DNA from 4 places in the Pectobacterium sp. HCp5_1 genome. Region 1 is predicted to be linked to each of the others. Evidence: predicted binding sites of a transcription regulator. Region 1 holds the regulator's gene; each other region holds the start of a gene.
What was found. Region 1 encodes CRP, which controls carbon source genes, mostly activating them, when cyclic AMP is high. Its sites were predicted from a motif close to ATGTGANNNNNNTCACAT; they were not measured.
Positions count from the first base shown of each region.

Region 2: the regulator CRP is predicted to act here: its motif matches at 2,243-2,260, upstream of glpT (glycerol-3-phosphate transporter).
Region 3: the regulator CRP is predicted to act here: its motif matches at 2,655-2,672, upstream of focA (formate transporter FocA).
Region 4: the regulator CRP is predicted to act here: its motif matches at 2,473-2,490, upstream of Q3A88_RS00930 (2-hydroxycarboxylate transporter family protein).

Region 1 covers NZ_JAUMIO010000053.1:9,036-14,382, forward strand. Annotated here, with positions in the region: gene Q3A88_RS20825 (YheU family protein) at 1-158, shown strand, start outside; gene Q3A88_RS20830 (phosphoribulokinase) at 283-1,152, shown strand; gene Q3A88_RS20835 (OsmC family protein) at 1,266-1,673, opposite strand; gene crp (cAMP-activated global transcriptional regulator CRP) at 2,049-2,681, shown strand; gene Q3A88_RS20845 (aspartate aminotransferase family protein) at 2,830-4,056, opposite strand; gene Q3A88_RS20850 (aminodeoxychorismate synthase component II) at 4,176-4,751, opposite strand.
Region 2 covers NZ_JAUMIO010000014.1:65,581-70,927, reverse strand. Annotated here, with positions in the region: gene glpB (glycerol-3-phosphate dehydrogenase subunit GlpB) at 1-463, opposite strand, end outside; gene glpA (anaerobic glycerol-3-phosphate dehydrogenase subunit A) at 453-2,123, opposite strand; gene glpT (glycerol-3-phosphate transporter) at 2,434-3,783, shown strand; gene yigL (sugar/pyridoxal phosphate phosphatase YigL) at 3,870-4,670, opposite strand; gene pldB (lysophospholipase L2) at 4,772-5,347, opposite strand, start outside.
Region 3 covers NZ_JAUMIO010000001.1:220,580-225,926, forward strand. Annotated here, with positions in the region: gene serC (3-phosphoserine/phosphohydroxythreonine transaminase) at 1-199, opposite strand, end outside; gene ycaO (30S ribosomal protein S12 methylthiotransferase accessory factor YcaO) at 529-2,292, shown strand; gene focA (formate transporter FocA) at 2,732-3,589, shown strand; gene pflB (formate C-acetyltransferase) at 3,647-5,347, shown strand, end outside.
Region 4 covers NZ_JAUMIO010000001.1:194,199-199,545, reverse strand. Annotated here, with positions in the region: gene Q3A88_RS00940 (response regulator) at 1-440, opposite strand, end outside; gene Q3A88_RS00935 (sensor histidine kinase) at 532-2,127, opposite strand; gene Q3A88_RS00930 (2-hydroxycarboxylate transporter family protein) at 2,547-3,917, shown strand; gene Q3A88_RS00925 (fumarylacetoacetate hydrolase family protein) at 4,033-4,917, shown strand; gene citC ([citrate (pro-3S)-lyase] ligase) at 5,005-5,347, shown strand, end outside.

The sequences.
Region 1 (5,347 bases):
ATTATGGCGAACAGGAGCGTTCACTGGCGCAGAAAGTGGAAGATATCCGCGGCCAACTCCAGTCTGGCGAGGTGGTGTTGGTGTGGTCTGAGTTGCATGAAACCCTCAATATCATGCCGCGTAATCAGCTCAATTCTGGAGGACATGCTCCTTATTGAGCACGCCGAAAGTCGTGAAAGAACGCGCCAAACATGCTAACAATGATGACAATTACGTCTTTTTTGAGGATGCGCGCAGGCCTTCGGTCTACGCGGGCATCGCGATCACGGAGTCACGCACCTTATGTCACATCAGCATCCGATTATTGCGGTTACCGGCTCCAGCGGAGCGGGAACCACAACAACCAGTCTGGCCTTCCGTAAGATTTTCCAGCAGTTTGATCTGCGCGCAGCCCAGTTAGAAGGCGATAGCTTTCACCGCTATACCCGCCCGGAAATGGATATGGCGATTCGTAAAGCACGTGATTCAGGACGCCACATCAGCTATTTCGGCCCGGAAGCGAATGATTTCAGCCTGCTGGAACAGTCGTTTATCGAATATGGCCTGCACGGGCGCGGCCAGACGCGTAAATACCTGCATACCTACGATGAAGCGATTCCCTATAATCAGGTTCCCGGAACATTCACGCCGTGGGAACCAATGCCGGAACCCACCGACATCCTGTTCTATGAAGGGCTACACGGCGGCGTGGTCACTGAGCAAAACGACGTGGCACAGCATGTGGATTTACTCGTCGGCGTAGTGCCGATCGTCAACCTGGAATGGATTCAAAAGCTGATTCGTGACGTTAATGAGCGCGGTCACTCGCGTGAAGCGGTGATGGATTCCGTCGTCCGCTCAATGGAAGACTACATCACCTATATCACGCCACAGTTCTCTCGCACACACATCAACTTCCAGCGTGTGCCTACCGTGGACACCTCCAACCCGTTCGCTGCCAAATCGATTCCGTCACTGGACGAAAGCTTCGTCGTGATTCATTTTCAGGGATTGGACAATATTGATTACCCCTATCTGCTCGCCATGTTGCAGGGGTCCTTTATCTCCCACATCAACACGCTGGTCGTTCCCGGCGGGAAGATGGGGCTGGCGATGGAATTGATCATGGCGCCGCTGGTGCAGCGGTTAATTGAAGGGAAAACCATCGAATAAGCATCGAGATACACGGGGCGACCACAGGGGTGAGGCCTCCCGACGGGAACCTCCCCCGGTGTTTCCACTAATAGCAGGCTTAAGTGACCAGAATGAGTGCCCAGAGAAAGGGATTATTCCAGCACTCTAATTTCGTGGCTGTGCGTCACCTCAACGGCTTTACCCAGCATCAGTGCCACAGAGCAGTATTTTTCCGCCGACAGTACGACGGCTCGCTCGACAACTTTGTCGGTCAACCCTTTTCCCGTCACGATAAAATGCAGATTGATGTGGGTAAATAAACGCGGCGCGTCAGACCGACGCTCTGACGTTAATTTCACTTCACAATCCGCTACATCGTTGCGGCCTTTTTGCAGAATCGATACCACATCAATCGCGCTGCATCCCCCTACAGACATCAACACCATTTCCATCGGACTGGGCGCTTTATCACCGGAATTGCCGTCCATCACTATCTGATGCCCTGATGCGGATTCGCCTAAAAACGTTAAGCCTTCAACCCATTTTACCCGTGCCTGCATGATGCCTCTCCACTAAAAATTTTTTGAAAATTTATACCGTTACTGTACAAAAACCAGCGTTAATCAGCGCTTTGTCATGCTGAAGCGAGACAACACAAGACACGTCCTTCAAGCTGTGTTAAAACGAAAACAGAATAGACCTTTTCTGGACAAACCCAGAAACGAAGAAGATGATGGCCTGGCCAGACATACCCCAGCCACGTTTACGGTGCGGCAAGGCAGCAACCGGAAAATAAAGGGTACAGTGGTTTCAGTATATTCCCTGACGTCATTCTGCCTAGACTGAATTTTATTTTTTTAGCAGTAAAACACGCCGTACAGGGAACTCTGACCCCTGTAATTTGCGCAGTGAATTACAACAGAGGATGATAGCGAATGGTTCTCGGCAAACCGCAAACAGATCCAACTCTCGAATGGTTCCTTTCCCATTGTCATATTCACAAGTATCCATCGAAGAGCACGCTGATTCACCAAGGTGAAAAAGCAGAAACGCTTTACTACATCGTGAAAGGCTCTGTCGCAGTGCTAATCAAAGATGAAGAAGGCAAGGAAATGATCCTTTCCTACCTCAATCAGGGCGATTTTATCGGCGAGCTCGGCCTGTTTGAAGAAGGTCAGGAGCGCAGCGCCTGGGTGCGGGCAAAAACTGCCTGTGAAGTGGCTGAAATTTCCTATAAAAAATTCCGCCAGCTCATCCAGGTTAACCCGGATATCCTCATGCGTCTGTCTGCACAAATGGCAAGCAGACTTCAGGTTACCTCTGAGAAGGTCGGCAACCTCGCCTTCCTTGATGTGACCGGCCGTATTGCCCAAACCCTACTCAACCTGGCCAAACAACCTGATGCCATGACGCATCCAGATGGCATGCAAATAAAAATTACCCGTCAGGAAATTGGGCAAATCGTTGGCTGCTCGCGTGAAACCGTGGGCCGCATTCTGAAAATGTTAGAAGACCAGAACCTGATCTCTGCACACGGTAAAACGATTGTCGTTTACGGCACTCGCTAAGCCCCTGTCGCTGTACCCTACCAATAAAAAAGCGTGAAGCCTCGGCCTCACGCTTTTTTTATGGCGAGCTTCCTGCTCACCACCCTACGGGTCGTTGCTAACGCAACGCTGAAAAACGTTCCCTACGTTTTTTTATGGCGTAACGTAATCAGTTTGCTGCGTTAACAACCTGCGCGACGGCTTTAGCGAATTTCGCCATCCCCTGCACAATATCATCTTCATCAATGATCAACGACGGTACAAAGCGGATCACATTCGGCCCAGCCATCAGCACCATAAGCCCCTGAGACGTTGCCGCCGCCAGAAACTCGCCCGCACGACCATGCCATTGCGGTTTCAGTTCTGCCCCCAACAGCAAACCCATACCGCGAACCTGTTCGAATACACCGAACTGCTGATTGATTTTCTCAAGCTCACTGACAAAGCGATCGTGGCGATCCGCCACGCCTGACAGCACTTCTGGCGTGTTGATAATATCCAGCGCGGCTTCCGCCACCGCACAGGCCAGCGGGTTGCCGCCATAGGTGGTGCCGTGCACCCCAACCGTCATAGCCGATGCGATCTCTTCCGTCGTCAGCATTGCGCTAATTGGGAAACCACCGCCCAATGCTTTAGCCGTTGTGAGAATATCCGGCGTAATGCCGTAGTGCATGTAGCTGAATAGTTTGCCAGTACGCCCCATTCCGCTCTGCACTTCATCAAACACCAGCAGCGCCTTGTGCTGATCGCATAGATCGCGAACACCTTGTAAAAATTCAGGCGTAGCAGGCGTAATCCCCCCTTCACCCTGAACCGGTTCCAGCACGACTGCACAGGTGTGATCGTCCATCACCGCTTTAACAGCAGCCAGGTCGTTGAAGGGAACATGAACAATATCGGCAGGCTTAGGCCCGAAACCATCGGCATATTTAGGCTGTCCGCCGACCGAAACGGTGAACAGCGTCCGACCATGGAATGCATTGTAGAAGGAGATGATCTTGGTTTTATACGGACTATGGCGTTTAACCGCATAGTGACGCGCCAGCTTAAAGGCAGCTTCGTTGGCTTCAGCACCGGAGTTAACAAAGAACACACGGTCAGCAAAAGTCGCATCAATCAATTTGCTGGCGAGGCGCAACGCAGGCTCATTCGTGAAAATATTGCTGGTGTGCCACAGCTTTTCACCCTGCTGCTGCAACGCGTTCACCAATGCAGGATGGCAGTGACCCAGCGCCGTAACCGCAATACCGCCGGAGAAATCGATATACTCGCGGCCGTCCTGATCCCAGACGCGACTCCCTTTACCTTTCACGGGTACAAACTTAGCGGGTGCATAAACTGGCAAAATCACTTTATCGTGAGTATCCCGTGTCACTGCTTTCTGCTCTGCTGCCATTTGCTGCCTCACTCTGCTGTCCATCATACCGGAATGAAAATATAGTCAATAAATATGCATAAAAAATCAATTGCAGGCAATATTAAATCGGCTACTGAGGAGAATAACTTTCTATATCGCTAAATTTTAAGGAAATTATCCAAAAGCTGATGCCCCTGCTGGCTAAGAATGCTCTCTGGGTGAAACTGCACCCCTTCCAGCGGCAATGCGCGATGGCGAATCCCCATAATCTCATCACGCTTTCCTTCATGTTCGCTCCAGGCCGTAACTTCAAAGCAATCGGGTAGCGAGGCGGAATCAATAATGAGTGAATGATAACGGGTGACCGTCAACGGCTGTGCCAACCCCGTGAAAACCCCCGTATCGCTATGCGCAATCGCTGAGGTTTTCCCGTGCATGACCTGTCGTGCCCGCACCACGCGCGCGCCGAACGCCTGTCCCATCGCCTGATGGCCAAGACACACGCCCAAAATAGGCAATTTATCGGCAAAGTGACGGATTGCAGCCAGTGAAATGCCCGCCTCGTCCGGCGTACAAGGGCCCGGTGAAATGACCAACCGCTCAGGCGCAAGCTGTTCAATCTCACGCAGCGTCAGTTCATCATTACGCTTCACCACAACCTGTGCACCAAGCTCACAAAAGTATTGGTAAAGGTTGTAGGTAAAAGAGTCGTAGTTATCGATAATTAGCAGCATATTTTACTTAAGTTATTTATAAATAATGAATTTATAATTTAAGCACCCTTTTGATGCCCGCCGTAATACCCGCAATTTTTTTCAATACCTTCTTATTTGGGCTAAAACGGAAAAACCATTGTACCCGTCTCCGGCATGAAAGGGGTGTGTCAGATGCATGACACAGCAGTTGAGGTGCATGTCTCAGGGGATAATGGGGTCTTCGGCTGCGGTATGGAAGCCGCTCTCTGACTGGGTATAGTAAGCCCACGGCAATGTTGGGCTTGAAGTAAAGTAGTCAAAACGAGCCTTCATCACCACGCTCGCAACGACGTTCAACCTACCCGGTGATATCTGCTTTCAAAGACTGGCAGATTTACCACACGCAACTGAGCGTGTTTTTCCTTGCAGGCTACGGAAGTGTTTGTGGTCGCCCTAAGGAGTTTCTCACAGGTCACTCGTATCATCCCGATACTGGAAACATTGGTGGCTATCATCGACAGCAGGGTTTTACGGTCAAAATACTACAAATTTTTTGCAGATTCCAAGCACTTTGACTCTGCATAAAAAGCGAGTAATCTAGCACCAAGTGCTATAGTTAAGGTTACAGGATGTCG
Region 2 (5,347 bases), on a different contig from region 1:
GAAAATCCAGAAAGCCTTCGATACCCGCAATCAGCGGATTATCACCAAAGCGGGAATCCGGCAGACCACGCGTGACGCCATCGACCGGACTCAGCCAGCAGGCGCGAAACTTACCTAGCGGTGTCATGCGCCAGTGGTTCTGCTGATGATTGCCCAGCAGAGTGATATTACTGCGTTCCAGCAGCGCCTCGACCTGTGGCAGCAGCGCCGCCACTGCCGCCGCGCCCATGCGGGAATAAGGATGATGAGGAGCCTGACGCGCCAGTTCATCCAGCGCACCGAGTGGCTGGCTCACGGGCTGCCCGTCGGGGAGATGGGAGAGTAAATCCAGCGCGCCGGAAGAAAAATGCAGCGCATTCTGCCCCGCGCTAACAATCGCACAGCGTTTTCCCTGCTCCGTCAGGCGAATACCGCAGGTCAATCCCGCCAGTCCGCCGCCGATAATCACAACGTCATAGCGCATGACGATCCTCCTGACTGTCGCTGGCCGTCAGGCCGCACAATCCCTGATAAATCCAGCTGGTAAACTCGCTTTCGCGCAGCGCATTGCCCCACGCAATCGGGCGAATGCCTTTCCAGCGTTCGTTCAAAAACTGGCTAAGCTGCGTGAGCGACTGCTCCGGCGTCGCGGTGCCCAGACGGCACAGCAGACCCGCCGCACGACAGGCACAGAGTTCACCCTGACAAGTGCCCATACCCACGCGGGTGCGCCGACGTAAATCAATCAGGTTATTCACCTGTAACGATTCCACGGCGTAGCGCACTTCTCCCGCCGTCACCGCCTCACATTCGCACACCAGACTGCGGTCCAGACGCTCACCGGACAGCATTCTTCCGGCACGTTCACCGTGGCGATAAATCGCTGAACCGCGCAGCGGCGCAGAGAGCGGTTTTGCCGCAGGGTAAGCAGACAGGGGATGAGGAGCGGACTTCACCTCCTCCAGCGATTCAGAACCGGGCAGCGGCGTCTGTGCCGTCGAGCAGGCCACGTCATGGCCCAGCTTTTTGCAAATAGCGTCAGTCACCCACTCCGCCATCAGGCGGTAGGTCATCAGCTTGCCGCCGGTGATGGTAATAAATCCTTCCAGCCCGTCGCGGCTGGCATGATCGAGCAGCACAATACCGCGGCTTACGCTACGCCCGCTCGGGTCGCTATCGCTGGCAACCAGAGGTCGGACACCGGCATAGGCGCGTAGAATGCGCGTGCTCGCCAGCGTCGGTGCCAGCATCGACCCTTCCCGCATCAGCGTTTCTACTTCGGCGGGCGTCACCAGCATATTGTCGATTTGATCGTAATCGATGTGGGTTGAGGTGGTGCCAATCAGCGAAATGGTATCGCCCGGCACCAGAATGTCGGCATCCGCCGGTTTACGGCAGCGGTTGATCACCATGTTGTTGATACGGTGCCCAAGAATCAACAGCGCACCTTTTGCCGGGAACATCCGCACGCGCAGATCGGCATATTCCGCAATGTGTTGCCCCCAGATACCGCCCGCGTTGACCACCACCTGAGCATAGATTTCTGTTTCTACACCTTTTTTATGGTCGAAAACGCGCACGCCGGTAATACGGTCGCCCTTGCGAATCAGCCCGATAACCTCATGATAGGTCAGCACTTCCGCGCCATGCTCGCAGGCATCAATCATGTTGGCCGCCGTCAGGCGAAAAGGATCGACCGAACCATCCGGCACGCGCACCGCGCCAATCAGCGCCGGATTTGCTGCCGGTTCCAGTCGTAACGCTTCCTGCGGGTCCAACGCCTGCGCGCGAATTCCCGCCTGCTGACAGGCGGTAATAAACTGTGCCTGCCAACCGAGATCGTCTTCAGGCAAGGTGATAAACAGGCCGTCAGTAGGTTCAATACAGTGGCGAGCAATCCGCCGGAGAATCTGGTTTTCTTCAATACATTCGCGGGCAGACTCGCCATCGGTTACTGCATAGCGGGCCCCGCTGTGTAATAAACCGTGATTACGCCCGGTTGCGCCGGTCGCAATGTCATAACGTTCAAGCAGCAGGCAGCGCAGTCCACGCAGGGCACAATCCCGTGCCGTTCCTGCTCCCGTTGCACCACCGCCGATGACAACCACGTCAGTTTCACGCCAGTTCCCCGTATTTTGCTTCATGTCTCGCTCCAGGCGGATGGTCTACATGTTGCTATTGGGACACAGAAAGAAGGGTTAATGTTTGATAAAGAGCAAAAACGAACACTAAACGAAAACAAAGTAGGGTTTAAAAACAATAAGTGTGATTTAGGTCACTAAAACCGCACTGTGGAATTTTTCGATTCTGTTAACATGAGCGCAAAAATCGTCACAGTTTCATAAAAGTGTAACATCAGCGTCATGAATCACACTCATTTGCACGCTATCCCCTTACAATAACGTTCGTAATAGAACAAAAAAGCTATCGTTTTTTTTCGCATTGGAGATATCTATGCTGAGTATTTTTAGGCCCGCCGCCCACCAGCCGCGCGTGTCGCAAGAACACATTGATCCGCTCTATCGCCGCCTGCGCTGGCAGATTTTCATGGGGATCTTTTTTGGCTACGCCGCCTACTATCTGGTGCGTAAAAACTTCACACTGGCCATGCCTTACCTGATTGAACAGGGCTTCTCACGCGGCGATCTTGGCTTTGCGCTGTCCGGTATCTCTATCGCCTACGGCTTTTCCAAATTCATCATGGGTTCGGTATCTGACCGTTCCAACCCGCGCGTATTCCTGCCTGCCGGTCTGATTTTGGCAGCTGCGGTCATGCTGTTCATGGGCTTTGTACCGTGGGCAACATCCAGCATTGCAGTCATGTTCGTCTTGCTGTTCCTGTGCGGCTGGTTCCAGGGTATGGGCTGGCCACCGTGCGGACGTACGATGGTTCACTGGTGGTCGCAGAAAGAGCGCGGTGGCATCGTGTCCGTATGGAACTGTGCTCACAACGTCGGCGGCGGGCTTCCGCCTCTGCTGTTCCTGTTGGGTATGGCCTGGTTTAACGACTGGAAAGCCGCACTCTATATGCCGGCCTTCGCCGCGATTCTGGTTGCGCTAATCGCATTTGCCCTGATGCGTGACACCCCGCAATCCTGTGGTCTGCCACCCGTCGAAGAGTACAAAAACGACTATCCGGTTGACTACAACGAAAAAGACGAAGAAGAACTGACGGCTAAGCAGATCTTCATGCAGTACGTTTTCCCGAACAAACTGCTGTGGTACATCGCGATCGCCAACGTCTTCGTTTACCTGCTGCGTTACGGTATCCTCGATTGGTCACCGACCTACCTGAAAGAAGTTAAACACTTCGCACTGGATAAGTCTTCCTGGGCCTATTTCTTCTACGAATACGCAGGGATTCCGGGCACGCTGCTGTGCGGCTGGATGTCCGACAAGGTCTTCAAAGGCAACCGTGGTGCAACGGGCGTGTTCTTCATGACGCTGGTGACAATAGCAACCATCGTTTACTGGATGAACCCAGCCGGTAACCCGGGTGTGGACATGGCCTGTATGATCGTCATCGGCTTCCTGATTTACGGCCCGGTCATGCTGATTGGTCTGCATGCATTGGAACTGGCACCGAAAAAAGCAGCGGGTACTGCGGCGGGCTTCACCGGCCTGTTCGGTTACCTCGGCGGTTCCGTTGCCGCTAGCGCCATCGTCGGCTACACCGTTGACTTCTTCGGTTGGGACGGCGGCTTCATGGTCATGATCGGCGGCAGCATTCTGGCGGTACTTCTGCTGGTTATTGTTATGCTGAATGAGAAAAAGCATAAAGCAGAGTTAGCCAATCGCGCCTAACCCGCTCTTGTAAGCATCCCTCTGGCGGCGTCCTGATGACGCCGCCTTCGTTTGTGCCATAAATCACAGCACAACCTCAGCGCTGATTACTTCAGAAACAGTTCCCGCAGGTAATTCGGCACCGCGCTGTCCGCGTTAGACCCAATCACTTCGCGATCCGGCAGCATATCTTTCAGGCGTTGATGCGCGTTCTGCATGACGCAGCCTTTACCCGCCATCGACAGCATTTCGTAGTCGTTCATACCATCACCAAACGCCACACACTCTTTGAGCGAGAAGCCGATAATCTTCGCCACCTGCTCCAGCGCATGGCCTTTAGACACACCGCCCGCCATCACTTCCAGACAGGTAAGCGTCGAAAAGCTCACGTTAACGCGGTCGCCCCAGCGCGCGTTGATCGCTTCTTCCAGCGGTAACAACTGCTCATGGGAATCACAGGTAAAGAACACTTTGCTGACGCCATCGGTTTCGAGCAGTGCAGGTTCGAACAGCTTGTATTTAAAGATCGACTCTTTGAAGAAGCGCTCTTCTTCCGCACGCGGACGGTTCATAAACCACTCATCATCGCGGTAAACGTGCGTCAGCATATCGGGGTTATTGTGTACGACGCTGTAAAGGTCGCGGGCGATGTCCTGATCCAGGTTGTGGCTGAAAATCAGCTCGCCCTGCGAGTTGTGCACACGCGCACCATTCGAGGTAATCATAAATGCGCTGATGCCGAGGTTATCGCGGATCTGCGCGACATCCATGTGATGCCGTCCGGTAGCAAACACAAAGTGAATCCCTTTTTCCGTCAGCAGCCTGAGGGTTTCTTTCGCATACGGGGACAACGAGTGGTCAGGTGACAGCAGTGTGCCATCTAAATCGGAAGCAACGACATGGTACATAGCGATGAGATCTCACTTCTGGTGTGTTGTGGCGGCACGCGCCGCAAAAATTAACGAGGTTGCTGGCGGCGTCCGTTGAACGGCGTGCCAACAGTCTAAAATTAATGATAACGCGCAAAGTGCGCCAAAATCAGCGCAAATGCCTGAGCGCGGAGGTTATCCGTTTCAAAGAGAATTTCATGCCGCGCACCGGGGATAACCTGCAACACGCCGTTTGAGTTAGCGTTACCGTTCTGTGCCAGCACCTGACAAAACGCATTCTGGCTGCGGTTATCCACCACGCGTTCCTCTCCCGCCTGTAGCAGCAGAAGTGGCGTGGTGACAGCGCTAGCCTGTGCCAGTAGCTGTTTTCCCGCCTGTATCGCCTCACGCACCCAATGATAGGTCGGGCCGCCGATGCGCAAATCCGGTGAGTCCGCATAAAATCGAATGCTACGCTGGTAACGCTCACGGCTGTGCGTCAGCACATTCATGCGATAGGGCAGCGGGCGCCACTGTCCGGTGCCGATGGCGTAATAATCACGAATCGCCGGGCGACGTTCCGCCCAATCGACGATCCATCCGACAACGCAATGAGGAAGCGGTAAATGAATGCCAAACATCGGCGCGCACAGCGCTACAGCATCAAACGTCTCAGGTTGGCGAATCAGCAGCTGCGCCAGAATCGCGCCACCCAT
Region 3 (5,347 bases), on a different contig from region 1:
AGTTGGAGGGGATTTTCAGCAAATCACGCAGATCCTGTTCGGATTCAGCGGCAACCTGCATAAACTCTTTACTGCGGTGGCTGATTTCCATAACCGATGTGCCCAGACCATTCCAATTACACAATTCCTGTTCAGCACGACGCAGTACTTCAACCGGCAGCATTGCTGGACCGGCGCTAAAATTAAAAATCTGAGTCATTTCCCCTCACCACACCTGAAAAATAGCGGCTCTTTTTATCACCGTTGTTACAAATACCATTTTTATAAACCTGACGGTTATAAAAATACCGCTGTTACAAGATAGTAGTTATAACGGAACGACCGCCATAACCACACTACTTTTACCCTGCTATCGGTTTTATCACTCGTCCATCGCGGCTGCAACGCTTATTGCGCTTTCATTATGCAAAACGGCACGTTACGCCGTCTGTTCTTTTTCACTGTTGCCGATCGGTTATGAATAAATAGAGTCTGAACAGAAAAATCCGTATCATGCCGCTTCCGCTAATCTCGATAAGAGTGAACACCATGACTCAAACGTTTATCCCAGGCAAAGACGCCGCCCTGGAAGATTCCATCGCCCGTTTTCAACAACAGCTCCAGGACCTGGGGTTTAACATCGAAGAAGCGTCATGGCTGAACCCGGTGCCAAACGTCTGGTCTGTCCATATTCGAGACCGCGATTGCCCGCTCTGCTTCACTAACGGTAAAGGTGCCAGTAAGAAAGCGGCGCTGGCCTCTGCGTTAGGCGAGTATTTCGAACGTCTGTCCACCAACTATTTCTTTGCTGACTTCTATCTCGGCAAAAGCATCGCTAACGGCGACTTCGTTCACTACCCGAATGAAAAATGGTTCCCTATTCCAGAAGATGATGCGTTGCCAGAAGGTATTCTGGATGCCCGTCTGCACCAGTTTTACGATCCTGAGCAGGAACTGAGCGCCAGCGATCTGATCGATCTGCAATCCGGCAATGCCGACAGAGGCATTTGCGCGCTGCCATTTACGCGTCAGTCCGATCAGCAAACGGTCTATATTCCGATGAACATCATCGGTAACCTGTACGTTTCTAACGGGATGTCCGCAGGTAACACCGCCAACGAAGCCCGCGTTCAGGGGCTGTCTGAAGTGTTTGAGCGTAGCATCAAGAACCGCATCATTGCCGAATCCATCAGCCTGCCAGAAATTCCGCAAGCGGTGCTGAACCGCTACCCTGGCGTGGTCGAAGCGATTGCGACGCTGGAAAAAGAAGGTTTCCCGATTTTCTCTTACGATGCCTCACTGGGCGGGAAATATCCGGTCATCTGCGTGGTGCTGTTTAACCCAGCTAACGGCACCTGCTTTGCCTCCTTCGGCGCACACCCTGACTTCGGCGTGGCGTTGGAGCGAACCGTCACCGAACTGTTGCAAGGTCGTGGCCTGAAAGATCTGGACGTGTTCACGCCGCCGACGTTCGATGATGAGGAAGTGGCCGAACACGCCAATCTGGAAACCCACTTTATCGATTCCAGCGGTCTGATCTCCTGGGATACGTTCAAGAAAACAGCGGATTATGAATTTGCCGACTGGAGCTTTAAAGGGTCGACGGAAGAAGAATTCGCTACATTGATGGCGATCTTCAAGCAGGAAGATAAAGAAGTCTACATTGCTGACTATGAGCATCTGTCTGTTTATGCCTGCCGAATCATCGTGCCGGGAATGTCAGACATCTACCCTGCCGACGATCTGTTGTTAGCCAATAATAGCATGGGTGCTCACCTGCGTGACACGCTGCTGGCGCTGCCTGACAGTAAATGGGAACAAGAAGACTATCTGGCGCTGTTGCAGCAGTTGGATGACGAAGGGCTGGATGACTTCACCCGCGTACGCGAGCTGCTCGGCATTGCCACCGGCAAAGATAATGGCTGGTTTACACTGCGCGTTGGCGAACTAAAAGCCATGCTGGCACTGGCCGGCGGCGATCTGGATCAGGCGTTAAGCTGGACAGAGTGGACGCAGGACTTCAACGACTCCGTCTTTACGGCACAGCGCAGCAACTACTACCGTTGCCTGCAAACGCTGCTGTTACTGGCGCAAGAGCCTGAGCGCGATCCGGCAGAATATTACGATGCCTTTACCAAAATGTACGGCAGTGAGACCGTCGATGCCGCTAGCGCTGCTGTTGCTGGCGAAGCGTGCTTCTATGGTCTGTTTGCCGTCGATGACACCTTTACTTCTTTACCTGCACACCAGTCGCTGCTGGCAGCCTATGAAAAACTGCAACAGGCGAAACGTCGTTATTGGCAAGCAAAATAATGCCAGAATGATGAGGTCAGCGCGCGTCTTATATCGATGAGTGCGATCGCGTGAAAATAGCCACGGACAAATAGCCCTTTATTTTAAAGGGCTATTTTGTTATCCAAAGGGCAATATTTATTATTCGTAATGCATAATCAGAACATTGTTATTAAATGGTGAAGTTTTAATTAAATTACATCGACAAGGTGGTACTGAAATTCTACAAAACGTGATTTTTATTAACGCTAAATCGGTAGGTTTAACGTATGCCATTCAACTCTTTTTATAAAATTTAAAATATTTTTTTATTATAAAATTCAATAAATTAACTACTAAATCGCCCTATCCCACCTTGCTTGCTGACCTGTTAATTTCTTGCAATATGATCCACGTCAAATTTTACCGTATACTGCTTTGTTAGTATCTCAACGCTGATAATTTTTAAGAGAGAGTTAGTGTGAAAGCTGACAACCCCTTTACTCTATTACTCCCGGCTGCGATGGCAAAAGTTGCTGAAGACGCCGGAGTCTATAAAGCTACTAAACAACCGTGTACGACGTTTTATTTAGCGATCACAGCGGGTGTGTTTATTTCGATCGCCTTCGTCTTTTATATTACGGCCACCACTGGAACCGCAACGATGCCTTTCGGCATCGCGAAATTGATCGGTGGTATCTGTTTCTCCCTTGGCCTTATGTTGGTGGTCGTCTGCGGCGCAGACTTGTTTACCTCAACCGTTCTCATCGTGATTGCCAAAGCCAGTGGACGTATTACCTGGAAGCAACTAGCCTGTAACTGGGCAAATGTCTATGTCGGCAACCTGATTGGCGCGCTTTTCTTCGTTGGACTTATCTGGTTCTCGGGAGAGCATATGGTCGCAAAAGGTGCGTGGGGTCTTAACGTCCTGCAAACAGCTGAACACAAACTTGAACACACGTTTGTTGAAGCGCTGTGTCTGGGGATTCTGGCCAACTTGCTGGTTTGTCTGGCCGTGTGGATGAGCTATTCCGGCCGTACGCTTACAGACAAAATGTTTGCCATGATTCTGCCTGTCGCCATGTTCGTTTCCAGCGGCTTTGAACACAGTATCGCCAACATGTTCATGATTCCTATGGGCATCGTTATCAAAAATTTTGCGGCCCCGGAATTCTGGAATGCCATTGGCATGGTGCCGTCTCAGTTTGAACATTTAACCGTTAGCCACTTCATTACCGATAACCTGATTCCCGTCACCCTGGGGAATATCATCGGCGGCGGCATAATGGTCGGTTTGACATATTGGGTAATTTATTTGCGCGGTGGAGACAAGCACTAAGGTGCAATCGGCCGCAACGTCGGGTTTTAAGAAATCCATATCAAAGGTAGGTGTAAAATGACCGAGCTGAATGAAAAATTGGCCAATGCATGGCAAGGCTTTAGCAAAGGTGAATGGCAGGATAACGTCAACGTTCGTGACTTTATCCAGAAAAACTACACGCCGTATGAAGGTGATGAGTCTTTCCTGGCTGGCGCAACCAAAGCGACCTCAGCGCTGTGGGACAGCGTCATGGAAGGCATCAAACAGGAAAACCGTACTCACGCGCCTGTTGATTTTGATACCAATGTTGCTGCAACTATCACGTCTCACGACGCGGGATACATCAACAAGGGTCTGGAAAAAATCGTTGGTCTGCAAACTGACGCTCCGCTGAAACGTGCGTTAATTCCGTTCGGCGGCATCAAAATGGTTGAAGGTTCATGCAAAGTTTATGGTCGTGAACTGGATCCTCAACTGAAAAAAATCTTCACCGAATATCGTAAAACGCATAACCAGGGCGTGTTCGATGTTTACACTCCAGATATCCTGCGTTGTCGTAAATCAGGCGTTCTGACTGGTCTGCCAGATGCCTACGGCCGTGGCCGTATCATCGGTGACTACCGTCGTGTTGCGCTGTACGGTATCGACTACCTGATGAAAGACAAATTTGCTCAGTTCACTTCTCTGCAATCCAAACTGGAAAACGGCGAAGATCTGGAAGCAACAATCCGTCTGCGTGAAGAAATTGCCGATCAGCATCATGCACTGAGCCAAATTAAAGAAATGGCCGCTAAATATGGCTGTGACATTTCTGGCCCAGCAGCGACAGCTCAGGAAGCCGTGCAGTGGACTTACTTCGGCTACCTGGCAGCAGTGAAATCACAGAATGGTGCGGCAATGTCCTTCGGACGTGTCTCCACCTTCCTGGATATCTACCTTGAGCGCGATCTGGCTGCAGGCAAAATCACTGAGGAAGAAGCTCAGGAAATGATTGACCATCTGGTCATGAAACTGCGTATGGTACGTTTCCTGCGTACCCCTGAGTATGATGAGCTGTTCTCTGGTGACCCAATCTGGGCAACAGAATCTCTGGCTGGTATGGGTCTGGATGGTCGTACACTGGTGAGCAAAACCAGCTTCCGCTTCCTGAACACCCTGTACACCATGGGGCCGTCTCCAGAGCCAAACATGACCATTCTGTGGTCTGAAAAACTGCCACAAAGCTTTAAAAACTATGCAGCTAAAGTCTCCATCGATACCTCTTCTCTGCAATATGAGAATGACGATCTGATGCGTCCGGACTTTAACAACGATGACTACGCAATTGCTTGTTGTGTAAGCCCGATGATCGTTGGTAAACAAATGCAGTTCTTCGGTGCTCGTGCAAACCTGGCGAAAACCATGCTGTACGCGATTAACGGCGGCGTGGACGAAAAACTGAAAATGCAGGTTGGTCCGAAATCAGAACCGATCAAAGGCGATGTTCTGAACTTCGACGAAGTGATGGATCGTATGGATCACTTCATGGACTGGCTGGCAAAACAATACGTCACCTCCCTGAACATCATTCACTACATGCACGACAAATACAGCTACGAAGCGTCGCTGATGGCACTGCATGACCGTGACGTGTTCCGTACTATGGCGTGTGGTATCGCGGGTCTGTCTGTTGCTGCTGACTCCCTGTCTGCCATCAAATATGCCAAAGTTAAACCGATTCGTGATGAAGATGGTCTGGCTATCGACTTTGATATCGAAGGCGAATATCCGCAGTTC
Region 4 (5,347 bases), on a different contig from region 1:
AGCTGATAGAGAATATCGACGTTCTGCTGATCGACAATTTTGTAAGTGTGCTGCGTTTTCACGAATTGAATAAATCGCTCCAGCGAAGAGCGCAGTCGTGGGTAGGAGAGCGGTTTGATAATGTAGTCAAAGGCCCCGCAGCGAATCGCCTGAGCGCAGGTATTCATATCGCTGGCGGCGGTAATAAAGATGACGGAACAATCCATCCCTTTGAGCAGTTGGCTTTCAATCAGCGAAACCCCTTCGCCGTCAGGCAAATAGTTATCCAGCAGGATCAGGCGTGGCCTGTGCTGCTGAAGGAGCTTTTTGGCTTCAAAAAGCGTAGCGGCAATCCCGACGACACGCAGATTGAAATGTTTCTCAATAAATTCAGCATGAATAGTTGCCAGCTTACTTTCATCTTCAACGATTAAAACATCGAAATGTTCAGTGTGCTGCATGGTGTGAATCCCTGTTAGTCTCTGAATTATAAAATAATGTGTCCGCTATACCTCAAGCGGCCTGTGCGTTGTTCACTACGCGCCGCTCAACTTATTGGGGGGACATCGGAATAAATAGGGAAAATATGCTGCCATTCGGCTGGTTGGCCGAGACTTCGATCATTCCCTGAGCCTGATTGACGTAGCTGGCTACCAGATGCAGCCCCAGCCCGTGATCGCCCTGTGTTTTGCTGGTCACGCCCATTTCAAACAGGCTGTCGGCAATGGCTGGATCGATACCCGTTCCCTGATCGGCGACTTCAATAACTAGCTCTTGTTCGCTGTTATAGATATACACCTCGACAGGATAATGTGGCGCAGTGGTGGCTAATGTGGCTTCCATCGCGTTATCCAGCAAATTACCAATGATGGACATCAGTTCCGTTTCGCTCAGCGTGGGGGGGATGTGGGTGAGCTGGCAGCGTGGGTCGAAAACAATCTCAATGCCTTTTTCTCGTGCCGTCGCGTACTTGCCTAGCAGCAGTCCGCACAACGCGGGTGAACAGAAGCGGCGCGAAACAAAATCCAGCACTACCTGCGCGCTTTCGGACTGCGCTTCAATATATTTGATGGCTTCGTCATAGCGTTTTAGGTGCAGTAGTCCGGCCAGCGTCGCTGTCCAGTTCAGCTGTTCGTGGCGCAAAATGCGCAGACTATTCGCGTAACGCTTCACCTGACTGAGTTGCATGCTAAGTGTATGAATATCGTTTTTACCGCGGAAGCTGATGACCCAGCCCTGAAGCTCATCTTCCAGCATGATCCGCACCCGACTGGCAATCACGGTAGCGTGGTTAAAACGGCAGATTTCATCGTGGGTGTCGCTGTTCCACATGGCCTCGCCGGAGAAAAAGGGCACGGGTTTAATGACGGTATCAATCGGCTTGCCGCGCAACAGGTAAGACGGTTCGTTCAGCCCGAGGATTTCTTTGGCGGCATGGTTAATGGCGGCAATTCGGTGCTGCTTATCGATCGCGATCACCCCTTCGTAGATCGATTCGAGCAGCGCCTTCTGCTGCCTGACCAGCATACGAATCTCAAGAGGTTCGAGGCCAAACATCTGTTTCTTCAGATTCCGCGAGAACCACCAGGAAAAGAGAAACAGCGCGACAAACATCGCCAGAATCGCCAGCAGGATATGCGCCAGTTTACTGAATGTCAGATTATCGATATGGGTTTTTAGATAGCCGACGGAGACAATACCAATAACCTTGCCGTCAGCGACGATTGGCGCTTTGCTGCGTAGGGAAATGCCAATGCCGCCCCGGCGCACGGTGATAGTGCTTTTCCCGGCGAGCACCTCAACGTTATCGCCGCCCACCATCTGCGTGCCGACAAGACTGGCATCTTCAGAGTGAAACAGGTGATGCGCCTGATTATCCCCGATTACGATATAGCTGGCGTCGCTGCGTAGCTTCAATTGCTGAACGAGCGTGCTGATCTGCCTGGTGTCTTTATGCTTCACCGACTCAATCAGGGACGGGATGATGGCGATTTCTCTGGCCTGTACCTGCGCGCGCGTACCCAGCTCGGAATACAGCTGCTTATCGATATCGTGATAATAATAAATACCCGTCATCAGAAGTAACGAAGAGAAGAAGACGATCAAATAGATAAATAATTTGATATGAAAGGAAAGTCTCACTCTCATGATGTGCGGTAACCTGCTGATGAACGAAAAATAGCTGATGAATTTATCACGAATGGTAATCAGAATGGGCTGAGAGGAAAAAACTTGTGAGCAATAACACGTTTAAATATGTTGTTACCAATATGATGGTGGTAATAAATAGATAAAATTAAACGCATCTGTTTTCTTTAATAAACAACTTAATTACGTTTTATCAACATAGTCATTTTTAGGAAATAAAAACCATAAACTCCATAGAAACCATAAAGTTTATTTTGCGCGTAAAATCATCTAACTGCCTGCGTAATAAACGATTTTTGAATATAAACCATAAAAACCATAAACGCCTTTAAAACTCATTTTTTAATTTGAAGGGAATCACATAATAATAGCTAACCGCCCCCTATCATTCGCGGACAAAATAAAACGGGGACAGAGTTATGAGTACGACTGATGATTCATATATTGTGGTAAATAATGAGGCGGCTGGGAAGGCCTCATTAAAGGAAAAATGGTGGCACGTTCTGGATACCTATAAAGTAGGTATTATCCCTGTGCCACTCTTTGTGCTGGCGGGGGTATTAATCGGTATCGACTGCCTGAGTGGCAAGCTGCCGAGCGACATCGTTGTGATGGTGGCGACGCTGGCGTTCTTCGGGTTTGCCTGCGGCGAATTTGGTAAACGTCTGCCGATTATCGGCAAGATGGGGGCGGCGGCAATCTGCGCGACCTTTATCCCTTCGGCGATGGTGCATTATGGCCTGCTGCCGGACGTTGTCGTTGAATCCACGACCAAGTTCTATAAAAGTACCAACATCCTGTATCTCTATATCTGCTGCATTATTGTCGGCAGCATCATGAGTATGAATCGGCAGACGCTGATTCAGGGCTTCCTGCGTATTTTCTTTCCTATGCTGTGCGGTGAAGTCGCCGGCATGCTGGTGGGCATGGGCGTAGGTATTGCGCTCGGCCTGGATCCGTTCCAAATCTTCTTCTTCCTGATTCTGCCGATTATGGCGGGTGGGGTGGGTGAAGGTGCTATCCCATTGTCTATCGGCTATGCCACGATTCTGCATATGGATCAGGGTGTTGCGCTGGGGCGCGTCTTGCCTATCGTCATGCTGGGCAGCCTGACCGCGATCATCCTTGCCGGTGTTCTGAATCAGTTGGGTAAACGCTATCCACACCTGACCGGTGAAGGCGAACTGATGCCGAATAAAGACAATAACCTGAGCGGCGGCGCAAGCAGCGCACCGGCTTCCGCCTTTAGCGGCAAAGCCGATGTCACGACGATTGCCTCTGGCGCGCTGCTGGCAATCCTGCTGTACATGGTGGGTATGCTTGGTCACAAAGTCATTGGCCTGCCTGCACCGGTTGGCATGCTGTTCGCGGCGGTGTTGGTGAAGCTGGCTCACGGTGTTTCACCGAAAATGCTGGAAGGTTCTCAGGTCGTTTACAAATTCTTCCAGACCTCTGTGACGTATCCGATTCTGTTTGCCGTTGGCGTGGCGATTACGCCGTGGCAGGAACTGGTGAACGCGTTTACGATTCAAAACCTGCTGGTGATTATCTCTACCGTGGTGACGCTGGTCGCTACCGGTTTCTTTGTGGGTAGAAAAATCGGTATGCACCCGATTGATGTTGCCATTATTTCCTGCTGCCAGAGCGGACAGGGGGGTACCGGTGACGTCGCCATTCTGACGGCAGGTAATCGTATGGTGCTGATGCCATTTGCGCAGATTGCCACGCGTATCGGCGGTGCGATTAACGTGTCGATTTCACTACTGGTGCTCGCCAACTTTTTAGTCTGATGCCATGTAGAAAATAAGAAGGCGCTGGGCTAAAGAAAGATTGTATTAAAAATGAGTTGAGTTAACGAAATAAAAACCGCCAATGCGCGTGGGCTTATTTTGCACAGGAAATATTATGAAACTTGCAAGCTATCGTTATAACGGTAAGGACAGTTACGGCATTTATACGCCAACGGGATTAATCGATCTCGGCGGTAAAATTGGCCACCGCTATCCCGATCTGAAAACACTGCTGGCGCAGAATGCGTTACAGGTGGCACACGAATTCAGTATGTGCACGCCGGATATTCCGGTCGCGGATGTGACGTTCTTACCGGTTATTACCGCACCAGGGAAAATCCTGTGCGTGGGGATGAATTACGCCGCTAAGCGTCAGGAATTTAATGAAGAGAATCCTGCACCAACGTTATTTGTGCGCTTTGCGGATTCGCAAACCGGGCACGCGACGCCGGTGATCAAACCGCATTACTCCAGCGAGTTTGATTATGAAGGCGAGCTGGCGGTCGTTATCGGTAAAGGTGGACAGAATATTGCTCAGGATGTCGCGCTCTCTCATGTTGCAGGCTACAGCTGCTACATGGACGGCTCTGCGCGTGACTGGCAGCACAGCTGGTTTACCGCAGGCAAGAACTGGCAGAAAACCGGTGCGTTCGGCCCCTATCTGACCACCACGGATGAAATTCCCGATCCGCATGTGCTGGCAATCCGCACCTATCTGAATGGCCGCATGGTGCAGGACGACAATACCAGCAGCATGATCCACAAAGTGGCGGAATTGATTGAATACATCAGCACCTTCACCGAACTGAGTGCTGGCGATGTGATCATTACCGGTTCACCGGGCGGCGTGGGTAAAAAACGCAATCCGCCGCTGTTTATGAAAGCGGGTGACTGTATTGAAGTTGAAATCGAAAACATTGGCCATTTGCGTAACACGATCGTGGATGCCGCTGCGCCGGTGAAATCGGTTCCGGCAGCCGCCGAAGCCGTCGCGCACTGAATAGCCGTGTCAGTACCAGGCTGCCGGCGCTAAACCGGCAGCTTGCAATAGATTGCCTAAATAATTCGAGTTGCAGGAAGAACCGTGATGTATGCCAATGATTCCGTCTTTTTTGACACGCTGGATGTGCGCCTTCGGGAGCAGGAGAGGAACGCGGTGCGCCAGTTCCTCGCACACTGCCAGCTCGGCATGGATGACGATATCGACATCGTGGTGGTTGGCAAACGGGGCGGGCGGCTGATTGCCTGCGCTGGGCTGGCCGCCAACACCATAAAGTGCGTTGCGGTCGATCCTGAATTCAGACACCTCAATCTGGGTGTGCAGGTGGTGAATGAAGTGATGCAGCAGGCGGCGCAGCGCGGCCACTTCCACCTGTTTCTCTATACCCGACCGGAAAATGTCGACATCTTTCGCGGATGTGGCTTCTACC